DNA from 2 places in the Sporosarcina sp. CAU 1771 genome. Region 2 is predicted to be linked to the other one. Evidence: predicted binding sites of a transcription regulator. Region 2 holds the regulator's gene; the other holds the start of a gene.
What was found. Region 2 encodes LexA, which represses DNA repair genes until DNA is damaged. Its sites were predicted from a motif close to CGAACATATGTTCG; they were not measured.
Positions count from the first base shown of each region.

Region 1: the regulator LexA is predicted to act here: its motif matches at 1,935-1,948, upstream of parE (DNA topoisomerase IV subunit B).

Region 1 covers NZ_JBTLRN010000027.1:18,079-22,519, forward strand. The annotation lists gene parE (DNA topoisomerase IV subunit B) at 1-1,902, opposite strand, end outside; gene plsY (glycerol-3-phosphate 1-O-acyltransferase PlsY) at 2,176-2,778, shown strand; gene ACXYMX_RS14515 (HesB/YadR/YfhF family protein) at 2,818-3,114, shown strand; gene ACXYMX_RS14520 (AMP-binding protein) at 3,173-4,441, opposite strand, start outside.
Region 2 covers NZ_JBTLRN010000029.1:32,209-36,649, forward strand. The annotation lists gene tkt (transketolase) at 1-20, opposite strand, end outside; gene ACXYMX_RS14990 (DUF896 domain-containing protein) at 113-346, opposite strand; gene ACXYMX_RS14995 (YneB family resolvase-like protein) at 410-1,066, opposite strand; gene yneA (cell division suppressor protein YneA) at 1,069-1,383, opposite strand; gene lexA (transcriptional repressor LexA) at 1,589-2,227, shown strand; gene ACXYMX_RS15010 (methionine gamma-lyase family protein) at 2,282-3,538, opposite strand; gene ACXYMX_RS15015 (trimeric intracellular cation channel family protein) at 3,678-4,286, shown strand.

The sequences.
Region 1 (4,441 bases), on a different contig from region 2:
TTCGGATTGTCCAAAATCAACATTCTCTTCGATCCAACGACGTCTTGGTTCTACTTTATCACCCATAAGTGTAGTAATTCGACGTTCAGACCTTGCTCCATCATCAATAGTAACTCGAATAAGGGTACGGGTTTCGGGATTCATTGTAGTATCCCATAATTGATCGGCATTCATTTCCCCTAGACCTTTATATCGCTGGATTAGGTAATTTGCTCCTACTTCTTCAATTGCTCCTTCTAAATCGGTTTCAGTCCAAGCATAAGCAAACTTTTCCTTCTTTCCGACTCCTCTAGAAACTTTAAAGAGTGGTGGGAGCGCAATAAATACTTTTCCTGCATCCATTAGCGGTTTCATATATCGGTAGAAAAATGTCAGAAGTAGGACTTGGATATGAGCTCCATCAGTATCCGCATCGGTCATAATAATGATTTTATCGTAAGCAATGTCTTCGACTGAGAATTCTGAACCAACACCGCCGCCTATTGCATGAATTATCGTATTGATTTCTTCGTTTTTCAATATATCTTCCAACTTGGCCTTTTCAGTATTCAGAACTTTACCACGTAATGGTAATATCGCTTGGAATACTCGGTCCCGACCTTGTTTTGCGGATCCTCCAGCAGAATCACCCTCGACCAAATACAATTCATTTTTTGCTGCATTTCGTGACTGAGCAGGTGTTAATTTTCCTGAAAGAAGTGTGTCCGATTTTTTTCTTTTCTTCCCAGATCTTGCATCTTCACGTGCTTTTCGCGCAGCTTCTCTTGCTTGCTGTGCGCGGATTGCCTTTCGGACAAGCGAAGCACTTAACTCCGCATTTTCCTCTAGAAAGTATAATAGTTTTTGAGAGACGACTGAATCCGTTACGGTCCTTGCTTCGCTTGTTCCTAGTTTCCCTTTGGTTTGACCTTCAAATTGAAGTATCTCCTCAGGAATTCGGACAGATATGATTGCAGAAATTCCTTCACGAATATCTGATCCATCTAGGTTTTTATCTTTTTCTTTAAGCAAGCCAGTTTTTCTGGCGTATTCATTAAAAACACGTGTCATAGCAGATCTTGCACCGGTTTCGTGTGTACCGCCGTCTTTTGTCCGAACGTTATTGACGAATGAAAGAATCGTTTCAGAGTATCCGTCACTAAATTGGAATGCATACTCTACTTCAATCCCGTCAGATTCTCCTTCTAGAAATGCAACTTCGTGAAGTACGTCCTTTTCTTCATTTAAATAGGATACAAATGCTTCGATTCCTGTTTCATAAAAGAAAGTCTCTTCTTTCTCTGAGCTTTCTTCAATTAGGTTAATTTTTAGGCCTTTTAAAAGAAAGGCGGACTCGCGTAGACGTTCACTGATCGTCTCATATTGATATTTTAACGTCGAAAAAATCGTTGGATCCGGTTTAAAATGGATCAACGTTCCTTTTTCACGTGTTGTACCGATTTGTTCAAGAGTTGTGGCTGGCTTGCCGCCATTTTCAAATCGTTGACGAAACTTCTTTCCATCTCGGAAAATAGTTACGACCAACAACTCCGATAGGGCGTTTACAACTGCAGCACCAACCCCATGTAGTCCACCACTCGTTTTGTAGCCCCCCTGGCCGAACTTTCCACCAGCATGAAGTATCGTTAATATAACTTCAACTGTAGGCTTCCCTGTCTGATGAATCCCTGTTGGCATACCGCGACCGTAGTCACGTATCGAAACACTTCCGTCAGAATGAAGAGTTACATCTATTTCTGAGCCATGTCCTGCCAAAGCTTCATCTACAGCGTTATCTACAATTTCATAAACGAGGTGATGCAAACCTCGAGTATCTGTAGATCCTATATACATACCAGGCCGTTTTCGAACTGCATCTAATCCTTCAAGAACTTGTATTGAATTGTCATCGTATGTGTTCATTACTTGTTTTTTTGACAAAATGCCGCCCCCATCAAACGAATGTTCTTTATTATATAATCGTACTGCTTCCTTTAAAGGTTGTCAAATCAACGTTTAACGAAGTCTGCTGAATTAATTGTATAGAACCAAATCAAATATTGCAATGAAGAGAGAAAATAATGGGTATTGAGATTGAAGAAATCCATTCCTATTTTCAACAAAAGATGCATTGTCGAGCGCACTTCGTTCTGATAGACTAAAAGCATAATATGGCTCGTAATAAAGGGGTATAAAATGGAACTCATACTAATATTATTAATTGCATATGTACTCGGCTCGATTCCATTCGCCTTATGGGTGGGGAAAGTTTTCTATAAAATTGATATACGTGAACATGGCAGCGGCAACTTAGGAGGAACGAATACTTTTCGAGTTTTAGGTAAAAAAGCTGGGTTACTTGTTACTTCCCTAGATATTCTAAAAGGGACAGCAGCAACCCTCTTGCCAATGTTGCCTTTGTTTGACACGATTGGCATCAACCCACTCCTTATAGGGCTGTTTGCGGTCGTTGGCCACATGTATCCGATCTTTGCTCGATTCAAAGGCGGGAAAGCTGTAGCGACATCAGGTGGAGTTATACTTGGCTATAACTGGCCTTTCTTCGTCTTCGTTCTAATCGCGTTTTTCATTTTCTTGAAATTAACGAAAATGGTTTCATTATCCTCCATGCTTGTTTCAATTGTAGGATTTATTTATTCAGTTTACTATTTCACAGTTACTGGGGATTATTTCTTAATGATTGCTGTTGGAAGCTTTGCTGCTTTTATTTTTTATAGGCATCGAGCAAACATCTCAAGAATAAAAGCCGGGACTGAGCCTAAAGTAAAGTGGTTGTAGTATACTTTATTCATACTCACTCAAAGGCAGGTGGTCTACATGAAAATTATCATTTCAAAAGATGCGCAAGACTGGTTCGAAAATGAAATGGATGTTGTGCCAGGTGATGAAATTCGGTTTTTCGCGAGATACGGTGGATCTAGTCCACTTCACGAATCGTTTTCCCTAGGGGTTACAAAGGAATCACCGGACGAGGCAGTAATTACTACAGAGCAAAATGGGGCAATTTACTACATAGAAAGTCGAGATCAATGGTATTTCCTTGAACATGACCTTCATGTAAATGTAGATTTAAAACTTGGTGAACTTATTTATTCTTATGAACAAAATAGCTGAAACCTAGAAAAAGCGTGCTACTTTGCACGCTTTTGTCTTTTATAAGCTTTTATTGAATTCATAAATAGGATTGAAGCGCTTTTTTATCTATTTTACCAACATGAGTTTTTGGCATTTCTGGTATCACAATTATTTCTTTCGGTATTTTATATTTACCAAGAAACTTTTCACAATGTACAAACGCCTCAGAGCAATTGAATGAAGCACCCTCTACTTTCGTAATAAATGCAATGACAATCTCTCCCCACCGTTCATCTTTTTTTGCAATGACCGCAACTTCATTAATCGATTCAAAGTTACTTAAACACTGCTCAACCTCTTGTGGATACACGTTTTCTCCACCGGTAATAATAATCTCTTTTTTTCTACCTACAATAAAATAATCGCCGTCTTCATCATATTTTGCTAAATCACCCGTACGTAGCCATCCATTTTCTAACGCTTCCGCCGTTACCTTCTCATTATCCCAGTAATAACTAAACACATGTGGACCTGTTATGTACAGTTCTCCAATCTTATTCACTTCACATAAATCTCCATTTGTATCTACTACCTTTACGGAGTTTAGTAGCATAGCTTTACCAACAGACCCCATTTTTTTATATGACTCTTCCGGTCGTATAAAAAAATTATTAGGTCCAGCTTCTGTTAAGCCATACCCTTCTTTAAAAGGATGTCCCTTTTTATAGAACTCTTTATATATAGTTGTTGGACATGGAGCTCCTCCTGATAAGAACGCCTTCATTGATAAAAATTTACTTTCGTGAAAATAGGGATGTTTAATCATCGACTGATACATTGTAGGGACAAACAGCGAAATCGTCGCGTTGTACTCATCCGTTGCCCGCATCGCCTCTTCAGCATCAAATTGATTGCCGATGACAACCTTCCCACCCGCCATAAGAACAGGGATAGCGAGTGCATTAATGCCGCCTGTATGAAAAAGTGGCATATAATTAATTGTTGTGTCGGTTTCTGTTATCCCCCATGTAGCAATGGTGTTAAGGGCATTCGAATTTACTGCGTCAGTAGACAGTACAACACCTTTAGGCTTACCCGTAGTCCCGCCTGTATAAATCATCATCCATGGCTTTCCTGTATTCACTTTTTTGTTACCAACGTCTAATACATCGAAATTTAAAGTCCCGACAGATTCCAAGGAGGTTGCCTTGTTGACGCCTAAATCCAAAACAAGATCCTTGTAGTTAACGTTATAGAGTAGTTCCGAGGGTTTGCAGTCTTGCAATAAAGTAGAAATTTCAAAAGCGCTTAATCGCCAGTTAATCGGCACATAAATCAATTCTTTAAGTTCGCATGCAAATAGAAC
Region 2 (4,441 bases):
TGATCAATTTGTACGGTCATTTGAGTACATCCCTTCCCAATTATATCTTTACTACATCTACTAGTTTAGACAAGTAGCGCTTCAAATACAATACTTCGGGCCAAACCATTGACTATTGTAAGTATTTTCCGTCTTTTGCACGCTTGACTTTTTCAGGTGTTACGTCATTTCCCTCAGGATCGACGACTTTGACGTGTTCAATTGTATCGCGCATCGATGAACGAAAGGTTTCCAAGTACTCTTTGCGAAGAGAAGTCTGCTCTTTTGCTTCTTCCATAGATAGACCTGTCGTTTTTGATTTGTTAGCTAATACATTTATGCGATTTATTTTTTCTTTAGATAACATGTGAATTCCTCCATTTTCGTTTCATATAAAAAGGTATACAAAAAAACAGGAAAGTGCAACCAATCAGCCTTCCTGCTCGAGTTCGTATTCTTTATATCGACGATGGACCGTTGCCTTACTAATAGTATGCCCTAGCCCCTTTAGAACTCCCGTTATTTCTTCGTACGTCAAACCTTTATCGCGCAAAGATACAATCTCACTCACAGGGATTTCTATCCGCTCTCGACCTTCCGCATTGCCTCTATTTTTTAAATTGCGCTCAGGTCGGTACCCATCTCTTACAGCCCTTTTCATCCCACGACGTATTTTTGCATTATGTAACTTACGTTGATATTCCTCAACAATCGAAAGGATTTCAAGGAGCATTGTATCCATTTCATTCAATGCAATTGGACCGCTATCATTGTACGTGTAAATTGCAGTTTCAGTTTTAGCTAATAAATGCAAAACTGCCATTCGTGCATTCCCACGCCCTAACCTCGTTTCATCTTGAATAAGAACCGCATCGATTTCCTCATCCCGCACATATTCCAGTAAATCAAGCAGACCATCTCGTTCAATATCGAATCCACTATGCTGATCGGTGAATGTTGCCGAAAGATCCAATTCAAGTTCTACAGCTAAGCGTTTCAACTCTTCCTCTTGGCGGGATAAAGACATTTCTTGTTCTTGTTTGTTTGTACTCACTCTACAATAAATCACACATTTTTTACGTGACATCTTCACTCGTCGTCTCCTTCAAGATGAATTGCAATTTCATTTTTATCAATTGAATTGAATACAGGTACCTTCAATTCGTTTCCTGCAATGATATTCGTAGAATTTAAGTCGTTGAGCTTTTTAACTTCTGCAATCCATTGTTCCGTTACCATCTCTTCACCATATTTAGTCGCTAAATACAAAAGTGTATCACCCTCTATTACTGTAACCTCATTGTAATCAATTTTCTTGTTTAATTTATTTGTTCCGATAAAAGAAAAAGTTAAGCAAAGCACCATTATTAGAAGTATATAAGAATTATTTTTAATGAAAGTCATCATTTCTCCTCCTTGCGAATGTTTGTTCTGGAATGTCTGTTCTTAATATAATTTATAATCGTGTGAATGTCAACCCTTTTTAGAACTAACGTTTGCTAACTTATAGAACACCTGTTACACTTAAATTAAATAAAGTTATCATGCGGAAAAGAGATTTTTCACGTAGGTACATTGCTAAACTATTTCTTGAGAGGTGAGTGATAAAATGACTAGATTGAAGGAAACTAAGAAAATATCTAAGAGACAAGAAGACATCATGGACTTCATTAAATCCGAGGTGAAGCAAAAAGGTTACCCGCCTTCTGTTAGAGAAATTGGTACTGCTGTAGGACTAGCTTCAAGTTCAACAGTCCACGGTCATCTAGCCCGTTTGGAAAGCAAAGGTTACATAAGAAGAGACCCTACTAAACCAAGAGCTATCGAAATTTTAGATCCCGAAGGAATGGATATTTTTAAACCAGGTGTTCTCAATGTTCCTCTTATTGGGAAAGTAACAGCTGGACTGCCAATCACAGCAATTGAAAATATTGAAGAATACTTCCCACTACCTGAAAGTTTTGGTATGGCCGAAGATCAGTTATTCATGCTTGAAATCGTAGGAAACAGTATGATTGAAGCTGGAATCCTCAACGGAGACCACGTTGTTGTTAAACAACAGCAAACTGCACAAAACGGAGAAATTGTTGTCGCTATGACAGAGGATGATGAAGCAACAGTAAAACGCTTCTTCAAGGAGAAAGATTATTTCCGTCTTCAGCCTGAAAACTCTTCAATGGAACCAATTATTGTAGACAATGTATCTATTCTTGGAAAAGTTGTCGGCGTGTATCGGCATATTCATTAAGAATACAAAAGGAACTGTTCCCCAACAAACTCATTGGGAACAGTTCCATTTTTTTTATTTACTATCGATTAATTGTTTTTCAACAAGCTTTCCTAAAGATGAAAGAACCGCTAACTTTACATGTTCATACGTTAGCCCGCCCTGTACATAAGCGGTGTATGGAGGTCGTATTGGACCATCTGCCGTCAACTCAATGCTCGATCCTTGAATGAATGTACCAGCTGCCATTATCACATCATCTGTATACCCTGGCATATAAGAAGGTTCTGGTGCAAAATGTGCGTTGATAGGAGAGTTTTCTTGGATTGTCTGGCAAAAGGCTATCATTTGCTCAGCATTTCGGAAATTGACTGACTGGATTAAGTCTGTGCGTTTCTCCGAATAATGGGGAGTCGTATCCAACCCATAATCATCCAAAAGTGCCGCCGTAAAGAGCGCCCCTTTAACCGCTTGACTTACGACATGGGGAGCTAAAAAGAACCCTTGGTACATTTCAAGTAATGTGTCGAGAGATGCCCCTGCTTCAGCACCTAAGCCCGGTGAAGTCATACGGTACGCACATTGCTCGACGAGATCTGCACGACCTGCAATGTAGCCTCCTGTTCGAACTAATCCACCACCAGGATTCTTAATGAGAGATCCCGCCATTAAATCTGCGCCTACCTCAGTTGGTTCATTCTCTTCAACAAATTCACCGTAACAATTGTCAACAAACACAATCAGATTAGGATTGACTTCTTTCACTCTTCGTACCATTTCACCAATTTCATCTATCCTAAACGAAGGACGATTAGAATAACCTTTCGACCGCTGAATGCCGATTACCTTCGTTTTGCTATGAATATTTTTAATCACTTCATCAAAGTTTACCGAACCATCTTCATTCAAATCAATATGTTTGTAAGTAATCCCGTAGTCATGAAGAGATCCCGTGTCTTTGCCATTTCCTGTAACGATGGAATCCAAAGTATCATAAGGTTTACCCGTAATATAAAGTAACTCATCGCCAGGACGAAGAACACCAAATAAGCTAATTGAAATTGCATGTGTACCTGAGATAATTTGGTTGCGAACTAAGCAAGACGCACTTCCAAACACATCTGCATAGACTTGCTCCAATGTATCCCGCCCCTCATCATCGTAGCCATAGCCCGTCGAACCATTCAAATGAAAATCACTCACTCGATTCTTTCGGAACGCAGCGAGTACTTTCGCTTGGTTCGTAAACGCAATTTTTTCTACGTCTTTAAAATACGGCGCAAGCTTCGTCTCAATTTCTTCTACTTTATTCATTAATGCCTCATTAAACATTTAAATTCCTCTTTCTTTTTACATATTCCATTTATTATCTTACCAGTTTGCTCCCGGTGGTCAATGTTTCTGAATAGTGATTGTTGAAAATATATTTATATCTGATAAAGTAACTAGTGGAGAAACGGAGGCAATCGAGTTGGCTTGGGATGTATTTAACTGGATTGGGACAATTGCATTTGCAGTTTCTGGAGCAATTGTCGCAATGGAAATAAAGTATGATCTTTTTGGTGTATATATTTTAGGTATTGTCACCGCATTTGGTGGTGGCGCTTTACGGAATCTCTTAATCGGGGTTCCAACGTCCGTACTTTGGGACCAAGGCTCCTTATTTCAAGGTGCACTTATATCGATTACAATCATTTTTTTATTTGCAAATAAATTACTCAATCATTGGGAACGATGGGGAAACTATTTTGATGCGGTGGGTCTTGCTGCATTTGCAATTCAAGGCGCCTTATTCGCCGTAAACCTTGGCTTACCCGTTAGTGCTGTTATTGTAGCAGCTGTACTTACTGGTTCAGGTGGAGGTATTCTTAGAGATTTGCTTGCTGGAAGAAAACCACTCGTTTTCAAGAGGGAAATTTATGCGGTATGGGCAGCATTAGCTGGGCTTTTAATCGGAGTCGGCGTGTTCTCAAGTGATTTTTCGCTTTATATCCTGTTAGTTATTACTGCGGGGCTTCGAATTCTTTCGCTAATTTTCAAATGGCAACTTCCGGTCGGGAAAATCACGACAAATACATGAAAGAGCAGGGATTTGAAAAGAGGCCACTGAAAAACTTACGTTTTTTAATTTATAATGGTTTCGAAAATCAAAAAGGAGTCAATTCGTTCGATTTTGAACGAATTGACTCCTTTTCCTTTGATTGTTCTTACTCTTTGTCCTTCATTAACGTGATA